3 regions of the Phytohabitans houttuyneae genome follow, and region 1 is predicted to be linked to each of the others. Evidence: riboswitches for the same ligand, from Rfam matches in the RefSeq annotation. Region 1 holds a riboswitch; each other region holds the start of a gene.
What was found. Region 1 has a riboswitch for ZMP and ZTP ahead of Phou_RS47480 (bifunctional 5,10-methylenetetrahydrofolate dehydrogenase/5,10-methenyltetrahydrofolate cyclohydrolase). Riboswitches for the same ligand answer to the same signal wherever they lie in the genome.
Positions count from the first base shown of each region.

Region 2: linked by a shared signal. The riboswitch ahead of glyA (serine hydroxymethyltransferase) and the one ahead of Phou_RS47480 (bifunctional 5,10-methylenetetrahydrofolate dehydrogenase/5,10-methenyltetrahydrofolate cyclohydrolase) in region 1 are both predicted to bind ZMP and ZTP.
Region 3: linked by a shared signal. The riboswitch ahead of Phou_RS08060 (glycine hydroxymethyltransferase) and the one ahead of Phou_RS47480 (bifunctional 5,10-methylenetetrahydrofolate dehydrogenase/5,10-methenyltetrahydrofolate cyclohydrolase) in region 1 are both predicted to bind ZMP and ZTP.

Region 1 covers NZ_BLPF01000004.1:1,172,284-1,179,551, forward strand. Annotated here, with positions in the region: gene Phou_RS47470 (hypothetical protein) at 41-934, opposite strand; gene Phou_RS47475 (hypothetical protein) at 982-1,173, opposite strand; gene Phou_RS47480 (bifunctional 5,10-methylenetetrahydrofolate dehydrogenase/5,10-methenyltetrahydrofolate cyclohydrolase) at 1,305-2,162, opposite strand; ZMP/ZTP riboswitch at 2,176-2,261, opposite strand; gene qcrB (cytochrome bc1 complex cytochrome b subunit) at 2,335-3,954, opposite strand; gene qcrA (cytochrome bc1 complex Rieske iron-sulfur subunit) at 3,951-5,039, opposite strand; gene qcrC (cytochrome bc1 complex diheme cytochrome c subunit) at 5,036-5,878, opposite strand; gene ctaE (aa3-type cytochrome oxidase subunit III) at 5,936-6,535, opposite strand; gene Phou_RS47505 (cytochrome c oxidase assembly protein) at 6,742-7,268, shown strand, end outside.
Region 2 covers NZ_BLPF01000001.1:2,624,809-2,632,076, reverse strand. Annotated here, with positions in the region: gene Phou_RS11585 (WD40/YVTN/BNR-like repeat-containing protein) at 1-564, shown strand, start outside; gene Phou_RS11580 (MoaD/ThiS family protein) at 570-845, shown strand; gene Phou_RS11575 (putative bifunctional diguanylate cyclase/phosphodiesterase) at 967-3,624, shown strand; gene Phou_RS11570 (DinB family protein) at 4,084-4,554, shown strand; gene Phou_RS11565 (hypothetical protein) at 4,597-4,818, shown strand; gene glyA (serine hydroxymethyltransferase) at 4,871-6,136, opposite strand; ZMP/ZTP riboswitch at 6,162-6,275, opposite strand; gene Phou_RS11555 (LacI family DNA-binding transcriptional regulator) at 6,281-7,268, opposite strand, start outside.
Region 3 covers NZ_BLPF01000001.1:1,753,372-1,760,639, reverse strand. Annotated here, with positions in the region: gene Phou_RS08065 (hypothetical protein) at 1-233, shown strand, start outside; gene Phou_RS08060 (glycine hydroxymethyltransferase) at 555-2,036, opposite strand; ZMP/ZTP riboswitch at 2,057-2,146, opposite strand; gene Phou_RS08055 (TauD/TfdA dioxygenase family protein) at 2,198-3,190, opposite strand; gene Phou_RS08050 (phytanoyl-CoA dioxygenase family protein) at 3,218-4,057, opposite strand; gene Phou_RS08045 (hypothetical protein) at 4,066-5,025, opposite strand; gene Phou_RS08040 (class I SAM-dependent DNA methyltransferase) at 5,026-5,763, opposite strand; gene Phou_RS08035 (putative quinol monooxygenase) at 5,760-6,179, opposite strand; gene Phou_RS08030 (DNA glycosylase family protein) at 6,522-7,268, opposite strand, start outside.

The DNA of each region.
Region 1 (7,268 bases):
TGGGCGGACGCGCCGGGCGACACGCCAACCAACTCCCTGATCAACCCGCGGGGCCGGTGCGGGCGGTAAGGGCGGCCAGGCGTTCGGTGGAGATGCATGACACCAGGCAGCGTTCCTTGGCGTTGCCCATCAGCTGCGCGGTCCACGTCGTGAAGCCGCCGTCGCCGATCTCGTCGCTGCCGGCGGCGATGCGGATGGCGCCCTCGACGTAGTAGCCGCGGCCGTGCTCGCGATCCGGCAGTTCGGTGACGGGCACCGCGGGTGCCACGGTGTCGCGGACGCGCTCCCGGAGCACCGGGCTGTCGAAAATCGTGAACAGCAGGCGGGGCTCGACCTCCGCCGGCAGGACGCTGTGCCAGTAGCGCAGGTGGCGGGTGAGCAGCCGGGCCTGCGTGGTGCCGGAGCCGGTGTCGCGGGCGCTGGAGACAAGCGCGAATAGCCGGAAGTGCGAGCCGAAGCCGGCCGGGAAGCGCTGGGCCCGCAGCATCCGGTGGCAGGCGGCTACGTGCACCTCGCCGCCGGCCGGCTGGCTCAGGCGGCGGTGGGCCGCCTCGATGGCGAGTGCGTTCGTGGAGTCGCTGACCACCTCGGCGGTGCGCACGGTCGAGACGATCCTGTCCTGGCTCTGCGGGGTGACCGCCGCGCAGGTGCCGAGCGGCACGACGGGGGAGAGCTCCACGCCCTCAAAGTCGGCGGGCAGCAGCCGCCACATGCGCGCCTCCAGGTCGGCCAGCGCGCGCGGGTCGCTGGCCGCCGGGCGCACGAACCGGTCCTCGCGCCAGCGCCGCACGAGGTCGGCCGGGCGTACACGGGAGGCGCGGGCGCGGGCCACCGACAGCAGCAGCGTCTGCAGGTCGGACGAGGAGAGCCCGGCCAGCGACTCGCGGGTGCCGGCGGGGAGCTGGGACCAGACCCGCCGTTCAGCGTCGTTCACATGGCCACGGTGGCCCGTAAAGCCCTCGGGGGTCCAACCGATATAGGTCAGGCGGCGCGGCGCTGCTGTGGCGCTATGGCGCTGCCCTTGTCGCGTAGCCACACCCGCAGCGTGAACGGTGCGACAACCACCGCGGTGCCGCATCCGGTGCAGAGCAGTTCGGGAAACTCGTCGGCGCTCTCGTCTTCGGCGGGCAGGGCCTCGAAGGCCATCTCGGCCTGACAGATGGCACAGTGCATCTCTCGCACGGGTCTCTCCTCTGCTAGGAAAGCGGGAATTACCCGGTTGTGGTTCTCACGCTGCCACGACCCGCACGCCAGATGTCGGAAATCCGACCGGCGTGTCGCGCACATGTTCGAACGGCTGCCCCTTACGTGCGCTCGGCGGCCCGTACGGCGTTGCGGAAGAGCATGGCCACCGTCGTGGGGCCGACGCCGCCGACCCGTGGCGTGATCGCGCCGGCCACCTCGGCGCAGGCCTCGTCGACGTCGGGGAGCAGGCGCCGGCCCGCGTACCGCACGCCGGCTCCGATCACCACGGCGCCGGGCCGCACGTGCTCGGGCTGGATGATGCCGGGCACGCCGGCCGCCGCGACGAGGATGTCGGCCCGCTGGGTGTACCGGGGCCAGTCCGGCACGCCCGTGTGCACCACCGTGACGGCGGCGTTGGCGGTGGGGCGCTTCTGGGCGAGCAGCATCGCGAGCGGGCGGCCGAGCGTGGCGCCCCGCCCCAGGATCACCACCTCGCGGCCGGAGACGGGGATCTCGTAGTGGGCGAGCAGCGCCTCGATGCCCGCCGGCGTGCACGGCAGCGGGCCGGGCAGGCCCACGGCGAGGCGACCCATGTTGAGCGGGTGCATGCCGTCGACGTCCTTGTCCGGGTCGATGGTCTGCAGCGCCGCGTCGTAGTCCAGGTGGGACGGCACGGGGTACTGGACGAGCAGCCCGTGCACCGCCGGGTCCGCGTTGAAGCCGTCGATGGCCCGGTGCAGGTCGGCCTGCGTGGCCGTGGCCGGCAGGTGCTCGTGCGGTGAGGCGAAGCCGAGCTCGGCGGCCTGGCGCTGCTTGATGCGGATGTAGCCGGCGCTGGCGTCGTCGTCCCCGACCAGGATCGTGGCGAGGCTTGGAGTGACGCCGCGCTCGCGCAGGGCGGCGACGCTGGCCGCGGTCTGCGCCATGACGGCCTCGGCGACGGGTGCGCCGGGCAGCAGACGGGCGGTGGTGGGCATGCGCGCTCCTCGGCGCGGGCACCCAGGCGGTCGGCGCCCGCGACGCCGGCTCCCCGATGGTTGAGACCCATCCTCGTGCCGCCAGTCGCTGTCCCGACCATCATGCCGGACGCGCGAAACGAGAAGGCCGCGGCCCGCTGACGCGGACCGCGGCCTCCTGCCGTACGGGTGACTACTTGGTGATCTCCTCGCGGTCCGGCCGCGGTGAGACCGGTGGGTGGCCGGGCGAGACCGGGGCCTCGGCGGGCTTTTCGATCGGGAAGAAGAAGCCGCGGATCGCGGGGCCGAGCGCGCCGAGCCGGTTCATCTTCTTCGGCACCACCCAGCCCGCGTAGTCCAGGCTGCCGTGGCCGTGCTCGTCGACCGGCGCGAGCGGTTGGTGTACCTCGATGAAGCGTCCGTCCGGCAGTCGGCGGATGATGCCGGTCTCGACGCCGTGTGCGAGGACCTCGCGGTCGTGCTGTTGCAGGCCAAGGCAGATCCGGTAGGTGATGTAGTAGGCCAGTGGTGGCGCGATCAGCAGGCCGATGCGGCCGGCCCAGGTCATCGCGTTGAGGCTGATGTGGAACTTGTCGGCGATCACGTCGTTGCCGCCGGACAGCGTCAGGACGAGCCAGAACGCGATCGCCATCGCGCCGAGCGCGGTGCGGGCGGGCACGTCACGCGGGCGCTGTAGCAGGTTGTGCGCCCGGTGGTCCTTGGTCAGCCTGGCCTCGATGAACGGATAGGCGAGCGGCAGCATCGTCAAGATGCCAGGCAACACCACCGTGGGCCAGAAGATCGGTGGGATCGTGTAGCCGTCGCCCCAGCCCCACAGGTCGAAACGTATCTCCCAGGCCGGGAAGAGCCGCGTCGAGCCGTCGAGGAACATCACGTACCAGTCGGGCTGGCTGGCCGCCGAGACCGTGAACGCCTCGTACGGGCCGAAGAGCCAGATCGGGTTGATCTGGAACAGACCGCCCATCAGCGCGATGACGCCGAAGACGATCATGAAGAAGCCGCCCTGCTTGATGGTGTATCGCGGCACGAAGCGTTCGCCGACCACGTTGTGCTCGGTGCGGCCGGGGCCGGGCCACTGGGTGTGCTTCTGTTTGAAGACCAGGCCGAGGTGGACGCTGATCAGCGCGAGTAGTGCGCCCGGGATGAGTAGCACGTGGGCGATGTAGAAGCGGCCCATGATGACGGTGCCGGGGAACTCGCCGTCGAAGATCGACGTGGTTACCCAGGAGCCGATGACCGGGATCGACAGCATGATCGCTGAGGCGATCCGCAGGCCGGTGCCGGAGAGCGCGTCGTCGGGGAGGGAGTAGCCGGTGAAGCCGGCCAGGAAGCCGACCCAGAACAGCAGCGAGCCGATGATCCAGTTTGTCTCACGGGGCTTGCGGAACGCGCCGGTGAAGAAGATCCGGAACATGTGCACCACGATCGCCGACATGAATGTCAGTGCCGCCCAGTGGTGCATCTGCCGCATGATCAGGCCGCCGCGCACGTCGAAGGAGAGGTTGAGGCTCGACGCGTACGCCTGTGACATGTGCACGCCCCGCAGCGGCGCGTAGCTGCCGTCGTAGGTGGTCGTGCTCAGCGAGGGGTCGTAGAAGAACGTCAGGAACGTACCGGTCAGCAGCAGGACGATGAACGAGAACAGCGCGATCTCGCCCAGCAGGAACGACCAGTGGTCAGGAAAGACCTTGTTGAGGATGTTGCGCAGCGGTGTGGCCGCCTGGAACCTGTCGTCCAGCCCTCCGCCGACCTTGGCGGGCACCGCGCTGACGTCTACCTTCCGGCGCTTCATGGCCGCTCCCAAAATGCTGGCCCAACAGCCACCTTATAGTCGGACGTTGCCACGAAGTACCCTTCCTCGTCCACCGTGATGGGCAGCTGCGGAAGGCTACGCGTGGCGGGCCCGAAGATCGGTCGGGCGTTGTCGGTGATCAGGAACTGCGACTGGTGGCACGGGCAGAGCAGGCGGTTCGTCTGCTGCTCGTACAGGCTGGCGGGGCAGCCGGCGTGTGTGCAGATCTTCGAGTACGCGACGAAGTTTTCCCACTGGGAGCCCTCGTTGACCGGCTTGGCGCTGTCCAGCGTCTTCTGCGCGTCGCCCTCCCGCAGGTGGATCAGCAGCGTGGGGGAGTCGGCGTGCTCGTTGGTAGCGCCATTCGGGATACCGGGGAAGACCGTCATCTGGCCGCCGACGCTGACGTCCTCGGGCCGGATCGGCGTGCCGTCCTCGCGGGTGAGGCGCACCGGACGGCCCCCGTTGGCGGCGGGGTCCCAGCCGGTGCGGAAGAGGATGCGGTCCCTGGTCGGGTCCTTGATCAGGCCACCGATGAGCGGGGCGGCGGCGACGAGGCCGACCGGCGCGAGGCCGAGCAGCGCGGCCAGGCCGAGCGTCTTGCGGCGCTTGATGCCCAGCTCGTCGACGATGTACGCCATCGTCTCGCCGGTCAGCTTGCGCTGCGCCCGGTCGGACGGGCCGTCGTGCCGGTCCTGGATCGCGATCTCCCGAGGCATCAGCTTTTTGCCCCAGGCGAGGATGCCGAAGCCGATGCCGAGCAGCGAGATGCCGAGGGTGAGCCCGAGCAGCGGGGTGTAGAGCTTGGTGTTGTTGGAGCCCAGCTCGTACTCCCACGGCCACCAGATGTAGATGATCAGGAAGGCGGTCGCCGCGAGGCCGGTGAGCAGGAAGAACGACGCTACGGCCCGGACCATCCGGCGCTCGGCCTTGGTGCCCTTGATCGGGAACGGGTCCTCGTAGTGGACGATCTCGATGCCGTCACGCCGCGCGCCCTCGCGGACGATGTCGAATCGCGACAGGCGCGGATCGTAGAGGTCGATCTCTTCCCGCTCGACGTCGTGGTCGTGTGTGTGCGTGCTCATGACTTCCCCGCAATCCAGAGGGCTGCGAACACCAGCGCGACGATCCCGACGAGGAAGATCGCGAGTCCCTCGGTCACCGGGCCGAAGCGGCCAAGGCCCCAACCACCCGGGTCCTTGTCCTGCTTCAGCGACTCCTGAACGTAGGAGATGATCTCCTTCTTCTGCTCCGGCGTCAGCTGGTTGTCACCGAAGACCGGCATGTTCTGCGGGCCGGTCAGCATTGCCGCGTACATCTGGCGGTCGGTGGCCTTGTCCAGGCTCGGCGCGTACTTGCCGGAGGAAAGGGCGCCACCGCCACCGCCGAACGCGTGGCAGGACGAGCAGTTGATCCGGAAGAGGTTGCCGCCGCGGGCGATGGCCTCGTCGTCGTCGCTGGGCGCGCGCAGGTCGCCGTCGGGCACCTGCGGGCCGCCGCCGAGCTCCTGGATGTACTGCGCGAGCTGGCGGGTCTGGTCGTCGGTGAACATCGACGGCTTGCGGGGCGCCTGCGCCTCCTGCCGCGCCATCGGCATGCGTCCGGTGCTCACCTGGAACTCCACTGCCGCCGCGCCCACGCCGATCAGGCTGGGACCGCGGTCCTGCACGCCCTGCGCGTTGCGGCCGTGACAGGTGATGCAGCTCTGGTCGAACAGCGCCTTGCCCTCCTCGGCCGCCGTCGACAGCTGCGGCGTGTCGTCGGCTGACAGGCCGGGAGCGAACACGGCGTACACACCGCCGGCGAGCGTCAGCGCGAGAGTGAGGCGCACCACCGTGCCCAGGCGCCGCCGCACCCGGCTGCGCGGTTGTGACCGCCTGCGGCGCAGCCGCGCCATCAGGCCGCCGGGGGTGTCAGAAGTCATGCCAGATGTCCTTCATAACTATGGGACGAACCGAGCGGGCGGAACGTGACAACCTCGTCACTGAAGCAGGTAGATCATCGAGAACAGCGCGATCCAGACGACGTCGACGAAGTGCCAGTAGTACGACACGACGATCGCCGAGGTCGCCTGTGCCGGCGTGAACCGGCCCATGGTGGTGCGGGCCATGAAGATCAGGAACGCCACGAGGCCGCCGCTCACGTGCAGACCGTGGAAGCCGGTGGTCAGGTAGAACATCGACCCGTAGCCGTCTCCGTTGATCTTCACGCCGTCGTGCACGAGGTGGCGGTACTCGTTGGCCTGGCCCAGGACGAAGATGAGCCCCATCACGAACGTGAGAGTGAACCAGCGGCGCAGCGAGTGGACGTCGCCCCGCTCCGCGGCGAAGACGCCGAACTGGCAGGTCACCGAGGATGCGACAAGGATCAGCGTGAAGGTCGTCGCGTACGGCAGGTTGAGAACCTCCGTGTGCTTCTCCCACTGCTCAGGGGCAGCGGCGCGGATGGAGAAGTACATCGCGAAGAGCGCCGCGAAGAACATGAGCTCGCTGGAGAGCCACACGATCGTCCCGACGCTGACCATGTTGGGCCGCGTCAGCGAGTGGATCCGGCTCTTGTCAATTGCTGAGGCCGCAGTCACGCGGTCATTATCGCCACCTCGTAGTACGACGTTGCGTCGGGGTCACCTACGACGGTGTGTCGTGGGTGCCGGGGCGGGCTCAACTCGGAGCTGGGAGCGGAGCGGCCTGCCCGAATTGAGCCGGCATCCGGGGCCCCAGCGAGCGGAGCGAGCCAGCTGGCAGAGCCCGGTGCCGCCTCCGGACGGGCGTGGCCTAGCCTCGAAACGTGCGCCCGTTCACCGTCTCGGCCGTCTTCACCGAGGCCAGCCTCGACAGCTGGATCGCGGTGATGCTGGTCGTGGCGGCCGGCCTCTACCTGTACGGCGTGCACCGCCTGCGGGCACGCGGCGACAAGTGGCCGCTGTCCCGCACGGTGCTCTTCATCGGCGCCGGCCTCGGTTCGATCGCCGCGGTGACGGTCAGCGGCCTGCACGCGTACGACACGACGCTCATCTCGGTGCACATGGTGCAGCACATGGTGCTCTCCATGGTCGCGCCGATCTTCCTGGCGCTCGGCGCCCCGATCACCCTCGCGCTGCGGGTGCTGCGCGGCGCGCCCCGCCGGCGGCTGCTGGCCCTTGTGCACAGCCGGGTCGCCCGCGTCTTCTCGTTTCCGCTGGTGGCGTACGCGCTCTTCGTCGCCAACCCGTTCGTGCTCTACTTCACCGGCCTGTACCGGCTGACGCTGTCGAACACGTTCGCGCACGAGGTGGTGCACGCGCACTTCATCCTCACCGGGTGCCTCTTCTTCTG
Region 2 (7,268 bases), on a different contig from region 1:
TACCGCACCGCGGACCGCGGGCACACGTGGGCGCCGAGTAACACGGGCATCCGGGCGTACTTCCAGCCGGACGAGTGGCCCGAGTTCGGCCAGTGCGTGCACAAGGTGGCCCGCGACGCCGCCGACCCCGACCGCCTCTACGCGCAGAACCACCATGGCGTGTACCGCTCCGACGACGGCGGCTCCACGTGGGGCTCGATCGCGGACGGGCTGCCGAGCGACTTCGGCTTCGCGATCCTCGCGCACCCGGCGCGGGGAGGGGTGGTGTACAACTTCCCGCTGGCCCGCGACGTCGAGCGCTTCCCGGCGGACCGCAGGTGCCGGGTGTTCCGCTCGCCCGACGCGGGCAAGTCGTGGGAGCCGCTCACCGAAGGGCTGCCCCGCGAGCCGTACTATCCGTCCGTGCTGCGGGATGCCATGTGCGCGGACGACGCCGACACGGCGGGCGTGTACTTCGGCACCCGCTCCGGCGAGGTCTACGCGAGCCGCGACGAGGGCGACTCGTGGTCGCTGGTCGCCGCGCACCTGCCCGACGTGCTGTGCGTCCGGGCGACGGAGGTGTGAGCGGCATGGTGACCGTGCTTGTGCCAAGCGTGCTGCGGACCGAAGCGGGCGGTGCCGCCCGTTTGGATGTGGCAGCCGCCGGCACGTTGCGCGCCGTCCTCGACGAGGTGGGCGCGCGGTGGCCGAAGCTCGAGCGTCGCATCCGCGACGAGCGGGGCGAGGTGCGCCGCTATGTCAATGTGTACGTGGACGGCGACGACTGCCGTCTCTCAGCTGGGCAGGACACACCCGTGGCCGACGGCGGGGAGGTGCGAATCCTCCCCTCGGTCGCGGGAGGCTGATCATCTGAGGCGATACTTACCCGTAACCCGTGTGGCCGGCGCTTCGTTACCGGTCATAGGTGCGGTGTCGCCAAAAGCGAAACCGCGCCGTCCCCCTCAACCTCGTGAAGAGGACCCGGCAGTGACAGTGCCGTACAGCCCCGGCGCCAGCACCCGGTTCGGCGCCGTCCCCACAGTGGACATCGCCGTGGCCGCCGCTGCGTCGGTGTGTTTCGCCGGCTCGCTGGTCGGCCTCACCCCACCCGCGTTCGGCTTGGTGGTCGGCGTGGGCGGTGTCGCCGCGCTGGCGACTTTCCGGCTGTGGCGGCTGGCGCTGGACATCCACGCAAAGCAGCACAACTTCGGACCCTGCCGCGGTGCCGGCTTTCTGGGCATGGGCACGCTCGCCGGTGGCCTCACCGCGGTCGCGCTGCCCCAGGTCGACGCCTCCCACCAGGCCGCCGTGAGCGCGGTGGGGTTGGGCGCGGCCGTCACCACCTACGTGCTCGGCGTCCTCCTCCTGCCCGGCGCCGCCACCACGCTCGGCGTGCGCCTGCGCCGCGCCTGTGACGGGGTCAGCATCGGTGTGAGCCTCGCGTTCGCCGGCTGGCTGCTGCCGCCGCCCGGTGGCATGCCGCCCGCCGCGCTGGCCGGCTTCCTCTTCATGGTGGGCGGGCTCTCGATCGTCACCGTGACGGCGCTGCGCGCCGCCCGCTACCGCCGCGCCGCGATCCTCTGCGGGGGCGGCTCCGGCGCCGCGGTGCTCGGCCTCGCGATCCAGACCATGATGATTGCGTACGGGGTGAGCGACCGCGCCCTCCTCTACCCCGCCATCCTCGTGCTGATCGGCCCGGTGATGGTGCTGTTCGGCGCCTACCGCGCGGATGCCGACGGTGACCTGGTGCCGCCGGACGAGCCCGAGACGCGGCTTTCCGGCTATCCGCTGCTGACCGTGCCCGCGCTGCTCGCGATGCTTGCCGCGCTGTACCACCTGATCACGGTCGGCGAGTTCGACCACACCGCCATCCTGATCGGCCTCATGGTCATCCCCACCGTCGTGGTGCGCGAGATCATGGCCGCCGCCGACGTGCGCCGCTTCGCCCGCCGCCTCGTCGAGCAGGAAGCGCACTTCCGTTCGCTCGTCGCCGGTGCCAACGACCTCATCATGATCGTCAGCGAGGACCTCGTGGTGCGCTGGCAGTCGCCGGCCGCCGCCCGCCTCTTCGGCCTTTCCGACGCGGACGTGATCGGCCGCCCGTTCCCCGCGCTGATGCACCCGGACGACGCGCCCGAGGTCACCGCGCTGCTCGCGGCCGTGCTCGCCGAGCGCCAGGCGCCTGGCCGCCCACCGCTCGTCGAGGCCCGCCTCCGCGACGGGTACGGCACCTGGCGCGACACGGAGTCCACTGTGGGCGATCAGCGCGCCGTGCCGGAAGTGGCCGCGCTGGTCGTGCACGTCCGCGACGTTGGTGAGCGCCGCCACCTGGAGCGCACGCTGCACCAGCTCGCCTTCACGGACCAGTTGACCGGCCTCGCCAACCGCCGCGAGCTGATGCGCACGATCGTCAGCCAGCGGGAGGTGTCCGGCCACACCGGCGCGCTGCTCGTCATCGACCTGCACGGCATGGCCGACGTCAACGAGGTGCGCGGCCGTGAGATCGGCGACGCGGTGCTGATCGAGGTCGGCCGCCGCCTGCGCACCGCCGTCGGCTCCGACGACCTGCCGGCCCGGTTGGCGGGTGACGAGTTCGCGGTGGTCACGGTCGAGGGCCCGGTCATGGCGTACGCGCTGGGCACCCGCCTGCTGACGGTGCTGACCGAGCCGTACCAGCTGCCCGGCGCCATCGTGCACCTCAAGGTGAGCATCGGCCTGGCCGAGCTGTCCGGCGGCGACAATGTGGACGACGTCCTGCGCCGCGCCGACCTGGCCCGGCGCCGTGCCCGGCAGATGGGCCGCGACCGCATCGAGTGGTACGACGCCTACCTCGAAGAGCAGCTGGTCCGCCGCATGGACCTGGAGCGCGAGCTGCCCGGCGCGGCGGCCCGCGGCGAGCTCGACCTTGTCTACCAGCCGGTCCTGTCGCTGCCCGACCGCCAGCCGGTCGGCGTGGAGGCGCTGCTGCGCTGGCGCAATGCCACGCTGGGCACGGTGCTGCCCAGCGAGCTGCTGCCGGTGGCCGAAGACCTCGCGCTGATCGAGGAGATCGGCCAGTGGGTGTTGAAGACCGCCGTCAAGCAGCTGGCCTCGTGGACCGTGCCGGGCCGCGAGCTGTGGATGTCCATCAACGTCTCGCCGCGCGAGCTCGCCGCCGTCGACTACGTCACCCGGGTCAAGGCGATCCTCGCCGAACGCGACGTGAGCCCGGAGCTCATCGTCGTCGAGGTCGCCGAGTCCCGCCTGTCCAGCGACGTGTCCGCGGTCGTGACCCAGCTCGCCGCGCTGAGGTCGCTCGGCGTCCGCACCGCATTGGACGACTTCGGCGCCGGCCAGGCGTCGCTCCAGCAGCTCCGCCGCCTCCCGGTCGACCTGCTGAAGATCGACGGCAGCATCATCGCCGCACCCTCCGACCAGCTCCCCGCCGACCTGCAGGGTCACAGCCGCCCGCTCATCGACGTGGTGGCCGACCTGGGCCGCCGCCTCGGCGTTGACATCATCGCCGAGGGCCTGGAGTCGCTGGCGCAGGTCAGGCAGGCCCAGGAGGCCGGCTGCGGCCTGGGTCAGGGCTTCGCGCTGGCGAGGCCGGCGCCGGCCGAGCGCGTGGAGGCGTTCCTGGAGGAGCACCGCGCCCCGTCGAACTGACGCTCGCGGGTCCCACCTCGCCCAGCGCGGCCGGTGGGCGACGCCGCGGGTGCCGCCTACCGGTTGACGTTCGCGGATCAGCTGACGCACATCACGTCGACAAAGGAGGGGGCGTCGCCGGCCGCGTCGTTCTTCACCGAGACCTCGACCGTGACCGAGCCACCCGTATCCCGCCGGGGCGCGGCGGGTCGGTACGGCCGCGAGAACCGGCCGCCAAGGGGGTCGGCTGGGACGAGGGGGAGCTCGGCACGGCAGCGCCGAGTTTGAAAAGGGGATCCCGCCCCAGCCGACAACGTGACAAGCGCCGACCCGCCGCACCGCGTTACTCGCAACCACCCGATCGTGTGACGCGAGCCCGCATTCCGGCCGGTGGCGAGCCGGGAGCCGGCGCCGCCGGTCGTCGTCCGGGCCCGGCGCAGCCCGGCAAAGGATGTCGGTGCCCAGGTCTAGGGTGCGGCCATGTCCGACGAACCGCGGGTCGATGGGCGGCACCCCGCCAGCGTGGTGACCGGGATGGTGGCCGAGGTGCTCCGGCTCGCCGAGACCTGGCCGACCTGGGACGGCAAGCCCAGCCAGGTCGACGACCGGATCTACACGCCGCACAAGGCCGTCCGCCGCGTCGCCGACCACCTGGTCGACCACCTCGCGGAGATCGAGGCCCGGGTGGCCGGCCTGCCGACGCTCCCGGACGGCTGGCACGCCTCTGCCATCACCACGGCGGCGGACCTGGCGCCCTTCACCGCCGACGACCTGGACGAGGCCCGCAGCCGGCTGACGCGACTGGCGCAGATCTTCGACGTGCGGCTGCGCGCGTTGACGGACGACCAGCTGGACCGCCGCGACGGCGAGGGGTGGTCGGTGCGGCAGATCGCGTTCCACCTCGAAGGCTCGACGTACTACGCCACCGCGGTCGGAAACCTGCGTTCCTGAAGGGCCTCGATCTCCAGCTTCCACGACGCGACGGCCCGGCCGTTGGGCGACGACGGCGGCGCCGCCCTGCGCGCCTTGCTGGCCGAGGCGGACGACGAGCTGCGCGAGGACTGGCCGGACCTCGACGCCGACCGCGAGCGCCTGCGTGCCGCCCTCGACCTGCCGCCGGCCGACGGGCTGGTCGAGGCGCTGCACAGGCTGGCGGCCGGCGAGGCGTTCCGCCCGATCCGCGACGCCGGCGACCGCTACGAGTCGATGCTGTAGACGAAGACGCCGCGGCCCACATGCGGGGCCGCGGCGTTCCGGTTATGACTGGTCAGGCCTGGTAGCCCGGCATCGGGTAGGACGCGAGCAGGTCGCGGACCTCGCCCGCGATCCGGTCCAGGGTCCCGTCGTCGTCCTTCACCGCAGCCGTCACGGCCTCGTCCATCCACGCGGCCACCTGCGGCATCTGCGCCTCGGTCAGGCCGCGGGTGGTCAGCGCCGGGGTGCCCAGCCGGATGCCGGACGGGTCGAAGGGCTTGCGGGTGTCGTACGGCACGGTGTTGTAGTTGAGCTCCACGCCCGCCCGGTCCAGCGCCTGGGCCGCGGGCTTGCCGCCGATGCCCTTGCTGGTCAGGTCGGCGAGGATCAGGTGGTTGTCGGTGCCGCCCGAGATCAGGTCGAAGCCGCGCTCGGTCAGGGCGGCGGCCAGCGCCTTGGCATTTGCCACCACCTGGGCGGCGTAGTCGCGGAACGCCGGCTGTGCGGCCTCGCGCAGCGCCACCGCGATGCCGGCCGTGGTGTGGTTGTGCGGGCCGCCCTGCAGGCCGGGGAAGACGGCGCGGTCGATCGCCTTCGCGTGCTCCTCGGTCGACAGGATCATGGCGCCACGGGGGCCGCGCAGGGTCTTGTGGGTCGTGGTGGTGATGACGTCCGCGTGGCCGACCGGGGTCGGGTGGGCACCGCCGGCGATGAGGCCGGCGATGTGGGCGATGTCGGCCGCCAGGATGGCACCGACCTCGCGGGCGATCTCCGCGAACGTCGCGAAGTCGATCGTGCGGGGGATCGCCGTGCCGCCGGCGAAGATGACCTTCGGGCGTTCGCGGCGGGCGAGGTCGCGGACCTCGTCGAAGTCGATCCGGCCGGTCTCGCGCGAAACCCCGTACGACACCGAGTTGAACCACTTGCCGGTCGCGGAGACGGACCAGCCGTGGGTCAGGTGGCCACCCATCGGCAGGGACATGCCCATGACCGTGTCACCCGGGCTGAGGAACGCCAGGTAGACGGCGAGGTTGGCGGGGGAGCCGGAGTACGGCTGGACGTTGGCGTGGTCGACGCCGAAGAGCGACTTGGCCCGCTCGATCGCCAGCGTCTCGATCTGGTCGATGAACTGCTGGCCCTCGTAGTAGCGCTTGCCGGCGTAGCCCTCGGAGTACTTGTTGGTGAGGACCGTCCCGCTAGCCTCGAGCACCGCCTCGGAGACGTAGTTTTCCGAAGCGATCATGCGCAGCTTGTCGTGCTGGCGCTCGGCCTCGCCCTCGACGAGATGGGCCAGCTCGGGGTCCGCGGCGGTCAGGTGTGGAATCGGTGGTACGTGCACAGCGACCTCCAGGCATGTCAACGCTGACCGGCACCCAGGCGCACGGTGCCGCGATCGTGGTCGCTCCCCGGTGGTTCCTTCCACCTGGGTCCTGTGAACCTCTGAAACAGGCCCCAATACGCCAGTCGCGAGTACCCCGTGATGTTAGCCCGTTATCCGCGGGGCGGCGGTGCTACCCCGCGGGGTGAGGTGAGCTGTCTCATCCTGGTAGGCCCCGATCGGGCGTCCCTCGATGGCGGCGAGCAGCTGGCGGGCGGCGTGCGCGCCGTACGCCGGGATGTCCCGCCCGATGGCCGTCAGCGGCGGGTGCGTCAACTGGCACAGCGCCGAGTCGTCCCACGCCACGATCGACAGGTCGCCGGGCACCGCGAGCCCCATCTCCTGCGCCACGGCGAGGCCGGCGATCGCCATCACGTCGTTGTCGTAGATGATCGCGCTCGGGCGGCTGGCCGCGCTGAGGAAGCGCCGGGTGGCGCGGGCGCCGTCTTCGCCGGTGTAGTCGGACGGCACGGTCTGCGACTGCTCCAGCCCGAGCCGCTCGCTCGCGTCGATGAACGCCTGCCGGCGGATCTCGGTGTGCAGCAGCCCGGGCAGCCCGCCCACCCGCGCGATGCGGCGGTGGCCGAGCGCGACAAGGTACTCCATCGTCTCCACCAGCGCCGCCGCGTCGTCGGCCCACACGCTGGCCAGCGAGCCGGTGTGGCCGGGGCCGCCGATGACGACCGCGGGCAGCTGGAGCTCCTCCAGCACCGGCACGCGGCGGTCGTCGACGCGCAGGTCGCAGACGAACACGCCGTCCACGCGACGCTCGCCCCACCAGCGCCGGTACACCGCGATCTCGGCGTCCGGGTCGGTGACGACCTGGAGCGTCAGCGCGTACGAGCGGGCCGACAGCTCGCCCTCCACGCCACTGATCAGCTCCATGAAGAACGGCTCGATGCCGAGGATGCGGGCGGGGCGGCACAGGGCGAGCCCCACCGCGTTGGCGGTGGCGCCGGAGAGCGCGCGGGCGGCGCTGTTGGGGTTGAACCCGATCTCCTGGGCGATGGCGATGATGCGCTGCCGGGTCGCCTCGGAGACGCCGGGTTGCCCGTTGAGCGCGTACGACACGGCGCCTTTGGAGACACCGGCT
Region 3 (7,268 bases), on a different contig from region 1:
ACGCGTACGCCACCGCGACAGTTGCGGCTAAGTCCCTGGCCGCCCTGCCCAGCGGCACGCCGCTGTCTGCAGTGACGGTGGCGGTCGGTCCGATCCTGAACGGGTGGTGGCCGGAGCGGCCCGAGGCAGCGGCGGCGCTGCACGAGGCCGTGGAGCGGCTTCGTCGGGTCGCCATGCACAAGACGACTTTGGTCAGCGACGCTCGCTGGATCACCAGCCACGGCGGCGGGTAGCCGCCCTCCTACGGCGACCTGGAGCGGTTGGGCACCTCGTCGCCCCACTTCCCGCGTCGCAGTCTTTCGGGAGCATGGGCTGAGTGTTCGCATACCTCGTGGGAGCTAGTTTGGGCAAGGGCTCGGCCGGTTTAGATGTCGCGGTGCGGCGTCTCTCGCCTGCTGCGATGACGGAGCCGGCAGGCGCGATGGTTGCCCAGGCAGGTCGCCGGCGCCGAGCGCCCGCCGCGACCGGACACACGGGCGCGGCGGGATGAAGCCGAGGTGCCAGCTTGCAAGTAGGTGGCCGACCTGGACAAACAGATAGCGATAGTTGTCTGTTCACGCTTCCGTGGCGTCGCCGCGAGGGTGGTTCTGTGGGTGGGCGTCGGCGTCGGTGTTCAGGTTGATTGTGGGGTACAGCGGGTACGGCGTGAGCAGTTCGGCGGCGCGGCTGGCGAGCTTGGCGGCGAGTGCTGGGTCGAGGGTGTACTTGGCTTTGGAGTCGGCGGTTGGCTGGGTGTTGGCCAGCACGGTGTGGATGAGGTCGGCGATGTGGTCCATCTCGTTGGTGCCGAGGCCGCGGGTGGTTAGTGCGGGGGTGCCGATGCGGATGCCGGAGGTGTACCAGGCGCCGTTGGGGTCTTGGGGGATGGCGTTGCGGTTGGTGACGATGCCGGCGTTGAGGAGTGCGGCTTCGGCTTGGCGTCCGGTGAGTCCGTGGGCGGATACGTCGATGAGGGCGAGGTGGTTGTCGGTGCCGCCGGTGACGAGGGTGACGCCGCGGCGTTTTAGGCCGTCGGCGAGTGCGGTGGCGTTGTCGACGACCTGTTGTGCGTAGGTGCGGAAGTCGGCTGTGCCGGCTTCGGCGAGGGCGACGGCTTTGGCGGCGATGACGTGGGGTAGTGGGCCGCCGAGGACCATGGGGCAGCCGCGGTCGACCTGGTCGGCGAGTTCGGGTTGGCACAGGACCATGCCGCCGCGGGGGCCGCGCAGCGTTTTGTGGGTGGTGGTGCTGACGATGTGCGCGTGCGGCACCGGGTCGTCGTCGCCGGTGAGTACCTGTCCGGCGACCAGGCCGGCGAAATGGGCCATGTCGACCATGAGGACCGCGCCGACCTCGTCGGCGATTTCTCGCATGGTGGCGAAGTTGATCCGGCGGGGGTAGGCGGAGTAGCCGGCGAGCAGGATCAGCGGCCGGAACTCGCGCGCCGTCTGCCGCAGGGCGGCGTAGTCGATCCTTCCAGTGTTTGGGTCGACGCCGTAGGCGCGTTGCTGGAACATTTTGCCGGAGATGTTGGGTCGGAACCCGTGAGTGAGGTGACCGCCGGCGTCCAGCGACATGCCGAGCAGTCGTTGGTCGCCCAGTTCGCGGCGCAGCGCCGCCCAGTCGTCGTCGTTGAGGTCGTTGACGTGGCGGGCCTGGGCGCGGCGCAGCGCGGGCGCTTCTACCCGGTCGGCGAGGATGGCCCAGAACGCGACCAGGTTGGCGTCGATGCCGGAGTGTGGCTGGACGTAGGCGTGCGCGGCGCCGAATACGGTGCGGGCGTGTTCGGCCGCGATGGCTTCCACGGTGTCCACGTTGGCGCAGCCGGCGTAGAAGCGGCGCCCGACGGTCCCTTCGGCGTATTTGTCGGAGAACCAGTTGCCCATGGCCAGGAGCACGGCTGGGGATGCGTAGTTTTCGCTCGCGATGAGTTTCAACGCGCTGCGCTGATCGTCCAGCTCGGCGCGGATCGCCGCGGCGATACGGGGTTCGACCGTGCCGATCACGTCCAGGGCGGCGCGGGCAGCGAGCGCCTCGGGACTGATGTTCGTGCTCATGGTGGGCCTTCCTGGATGGATGGAAGGGCCCAGGCGCGCGGCCAACGTCGCTTTTGCGGGGCCGCTCCACGATGGTGATCCATCTGAACGCGCCAGTCACGGCCCTGCCGGGATGCTATCAGCGTCCGGTGTGCTCGCCGGGTGTAAGCACGCCGACGCCCTCATGGTTGCGTTGGCCGGTTGCCCACGCTGTCCGGGCCGGTGAACGGCTGTCCGGTCAGTGCACGGGACGGGCTGCCGTTCGCGCTGATGGGGACGTCACCGGCCAGGGTGATGCGGTACAGGCGCCGGTCGACGTCCAGGTGGGCGTGGTCGAGCGCGGCGAGGTGGGCGGTGGTGCGGTTGTCCCAGATGGCGACGGTGCCGGGCCGCCAGCGTAGCCGGACTCGGTACTCGTCGCGGGCGAGTTGTTCGTAGAGCAGGTCGAGGAGGTGGGTGCTTTCGGCGGCGGTCAGGCCGACGATGTGGCTGGTGGTGGACGGGCTGAGGAACAGTGCCTTCTGGCCGGTTTCGCCGATGAGTCGGACCACGGGGTGTTCGGCGACGTGCGGCCGGGCGTTGATCACGGCGAGGATTGGTGCGGCCTGCGGGTCGTGCGGGCTCAGGTGGAAGCCGGCGAGGAACTGGTGCTGTGCCCACAGTCCGTCGGACAGCTGCCGCAGCGGTGGGGAGAGTCCTTCGTAGGCGGCCACGAGGTTGGTCCAGTGGGTGTCGCCGCCGTAGGCGGGCACCACGTCGGCGCGCAGGATGGAGGCGGCGGGCGGGTTGACGGTCGCCGAGTTGTCGATGTGCCAGCCGGACAGGTAGTGCCGGCGGCATCGCCGGAACCGTTCCTCGAAGTCCTTGCCGTAGCGGTGCTCGTCCACGCGCGGGTCGACGGTCAGGATCTGCGGATACTGCGGCTCGATCCCGGGCTCGTGCGGGTCCGCGGCGGTCGGCTCGCCCATCTGGCGGGCGAAGGCGAGGTGCGTGGCGTGGTCGAGGTGCTGGTTGTGGAAGAACAGCACCTTGTGGGTCAGCAGCGCGGCTTTCAGGGCGGCGACAGTCGCCGGTGGCAGCGGTTGGGTCAGGTCGAGTCCGGACACGTCGGCGCCGATGTGGCCGGCGACGGGGTCGATACGAAGGTTGGTCGTGGTGGAGTGGGGAGCGGTCACGGCTTTCCCCTTTCGCTCGAGGGGTGGTCAGTAGCGGCCGGTGGTGGGGTTGATGCCGCCGAGGCCGAGCAGTTCCAGCAGCGGCTCGTCGCGGCGGGCCTTGGCTTGCTCGACGAGGCGCTGGAACGCGGGCGAGGGTAGTGCGGGCTCGAAGTTGAACGGCGTGGTGAAGATGCCGGACAGTTGGACGGTGAGCAGCCGTCGGCGGCTGGTGGGGCTGTGGTTGGCGCCGCCGCGATGCCACAGGGCCGCGTTCATCAGCACGACCTGGCCGGGCTGGACGCATACCGCGACCTGTCCGGGAAGATGGTCGTGGCTGGGCGGTGGCTGTTCGGGCCGGTCGTGGCTGCCCGGCACCAGGTAGAGCGGGCCGGTCTGCGCGTTGACGGCGTCGAGGTAGATCAGGACGGTGATCACCGGGGGAGCGGACGGCAGCGGCGGCGTTGGGGTGGTGTGCGGCCGGTAGTCGGTGTGCCAGATCGTGTCGTCGCCACTGCCCGGCAGGGTGAGGCGGATGTTGGTGTTGCGCAGCACGATCCGGGGGCCGAGCAGGCACCGGATGGTGTCGGCGAGCGGGAAGTCCAGCAGCGCCGCGGTGAGGATGCGCGGGTCCTGCTTGTGTCCGTCGCGCACGTATTGGCCGGCGAAGTCTTCGCGGTAGGTGCGTGTTTCGCCGTCCGGGAACCGGGCGGCGACCAGCTCGTCCACGGCGGCGCGGAGCTCGGCGACGGCGGCGGCCGGCATCCGCCGCTCGGCCAGCACCATGCCGTCGCGAAGGAAGTCCCGCTGCTCGTCTGGTGTGAGGATGCTGGTGCACGTGCGCTGTGGCTGGTCGACCGCGCTGTGAATGGTGTACGTGACGGTCATGGCCGCTCCTACCGGGACGTGGGGACGAGGTGGCGTTGCAGCGCGACGGTCGGCTGCAGGTCGTGGCCCGGGAACGTGCGGACCTTAAAGGCGTGCAAGGTTCGCGTTTCGGAGCCGCCGAGGTTGAGCGCGGCGGCGCCGGCGCGGCGTTGCTGGAGGTAGATCAGCCACAACAGGTAGGTGGTCAGCCGAGGAACGTTCCGGGTGGCCAGGTAGTAGCCGTGCGCGATGCCGGTGACGTTCCCGGTCACGGCGAGCCCGGCCAGGCCGTCGCGGATCAGGTAGTGGTAGGTCAACCAGTCGTGCCGCCGGCCGGCGAAGCTGGCCAGCACCGCAGTGTTGAAGCCCCGTTCGTGCCCGTCGTAGCCGCCGGCGCGGGCGGTGCCGCGCTCGACGAACGCGGCCTCTGCCAGGCCGAGCGGCACCGGCGAGGACAGGTAGGTGTACCGGGCGGCGTGCCGGAAGATCGCCTCCCGGATCGGCTTGTACCGCTGCCCGGCCGGGATCTCGGCCACCGGCGCGGTGACGACAACCTCCGGGTGGGTTTCGTCGTCGTGCGGCGCCGCCGGGTGCCACGGGGCGGCCATCGGCCCCCAGCCGAGCTCTGCCAGCCCGGCCGCGACTGCCGGGGTGCAGTAGCGGGCCACGAACGGGCGGTTCGGTGCGGCGGCGGCGGCCACCTCGCCCACCTCTTCCAGGAGCGTCACCACCGCGGCGGTCGCGCCGACCGGACGTACCGCGACCAGCCGATCGACGTCGGGCCGCCAGGTCAGCACCGTCGCCGCGTCCCCGGCGGACACGACCAGGCCCCGGCCACGGGCGCGCAGCCAGTAGAACAGCCCGTGACTGCCGTGCACGTCCGCGTCGTCCTGCAGCCAGGTGGGCAGCAGGTCGGCACGGTTGGGCTCGGCCAGCTCCGCGACCGCGAAGCTGCGTCGTCCACGCAACATCCGTGCCAGGTCTGGCATCTATATCACCCGCCGTAGGGTCCATACATGCGTGCGGCAGGCCGGGCTGAACTCTGCGCGGTGCAGGTCGCGGACCCGTTCGACGTGCAGGCCGACGGAGCTGGCAAGCTGGTGCAGTTGGAAGGTGTCCAGGGCGTATTGGACGTGGGTTTCTGACCATCGGATCGTGGCGGCGTGGAACCGGGTCAGGGTGCTCACGCACCGATCGGCGCTGCTGTCGTAACGGTGCCGCCAGCGCAGCCAGCCGTCCGGCAGCCGCTCGGCCTGGTTGTGGTCGCGCCACTGCTCGACCAGCAGGAATGGCGAGGAGTAGTCAAAGACCAGGTGGCCTGCGGGCCTTAAAACCCGCGCGACCTCGGCCAGGCACTGTCCAAGCCGGACTTCGTCTAGGTAGTTGAGGCTGTCGAACCCGGACACCGCCAAGTCGACGGACTTCTCTGGCAACGGGATCTGGCACAGGTCGGCCTCGATCGTCCGCTGGTACCACGTGCCGGCCTGGCGCAGCATCGCCCGGCTGTGGTCCAGGCCCAAGACGATAAGCGTCGGCTCCACCTCGCGCAGCAGGCGCCCGCCGATGCCGGTGCCGGCGGCCAGATCCAGCACAGTCGCGTACTGCGGTACCCCGACTCGCACCAGATCAGCCATAACCCCGCGCCTCCAGGTAGCTTCTGCCTGCGCGCCGAGCAGCTCGTTGTACTCGTCGGCGAGGCCGGTATACGCGTGGTGCGGCGTGGTCATGCGGCACCGTCCGGGCGCAGATGGTCGGCCTGGGTAGCGTCCGTGAGGGTCTGCGCGGGTGAGGCCGCAGTCGCATGCGGGCTCTGTCCGGCCGAGCCCGCTGTGGTCGCTGTTGCCGGCCACGGCTGCGTCGCCGACACGTGAAAGATCGCGCCGCGCGGCCGGTCCACCAGCAGCCCGTCGAAGGCGGCGAGAACCTCGGCCACCACCGGCAGCTCAGCCTGCCGATCCACCGCAGCCTGATCCTCGAAGACCTCGACCGACACGAATCGGCACTCGTTAGCTGGATCTTGAAGAATGTCGAAGTGGTGGACGCCAGGAAGCTGCCTGCTCTGTTCCACCACCGCGGCGAACATCAGCCGCGCCCGCGGCAGTTCCGCGGGCCGCACCACTACCTCAACCCGATAGACAATCATCCACCAGCACCTCAGCGATATTCCGGTAGCGCATCACCGCTTGATCTGTCGCCACATGCCGATGAACTCGCCGTGCAACACTGCGTCGTCGAACCCACTTGGCTGCGAGATACGCAAGCACCTCTCGGCTGGTCACCCGTCGGCCCATCCGGGTGCAAAGGGCGCGGTGTTTCCCAGCCGATCCGAGCCGCGGCATCGCCCTTGACCCAAACCTCGCTCTTCGCCTTCGGCGAAGGCCCCTGCGTTCAGGCCATGAGTGGCGCTACGGGCGGGGCCGGTCCATGGTCCGGCCGAGGGTGCCGTTTCAGGTGGTGTCGGCATGGCGGCTCCCCCAGGCCAGGGTCAGGACGGTGGCGGTGGCGAGGTCGTGGCCGGTGAGCATGCGCCAGGAGTTGGCGAAGGTCCGCTGATCGGGGGCCAGGGGTAGGCCGGAGCGGCCCGGCGGGCCCAGGTGCGCAGGTTCAGGTCACCGGCGGCGTAGAGCGCCCACTCGTTGCTCCAGTCCGCGGCGGCGGCGTGCGCGGTCCAGCGACCTACGCGCGGAATGCGGCGCAGCTGCTCGATCATCCGTAGCGGCGGCAGGCTTTGCCACCCATGTCCGTCGCGTAGGTAGCCGTTGGCGGCGTCCCGCAAAGCTGCTCGCTTGGAGGCCAGGCCGACGTCGGCGAACTGGTCGGGGGTGAGGTCGAGGACGGCTTCGGGGGTTGGGAACAGCCAATAGTGCTCGCCTGTGGGTAGCTGTATCCGCTCGCCGTGGGCGTGGCAGAACTGGCGATACACGTTGGTGGCGTGGACTCCGCGCAGCATTTGCCGGACGGCTGCCGTGGCGAGGGCGTCCCACAGGTTGCCGGCCCGAAACCGCGCAACGGTGCCGAGGCCGGCGAGGCTGCCGGCCAGCTGCGGCAGCTCGGCTAGGGCGCCCGGCGGGAGGTGGAACACATCGTGGATCGGCTTGGACGCGGCGGGCGCGAGCTCGTGGAGGGTGAAACCGGTTGGCCCGCCGGTACGGATGAGCCACCGGCGCCCGAACGCCACCAGCACCCGCAGCTTGCCTCGGCCGTTGCCGGCTGGTATCCACGCCGGGTGGTC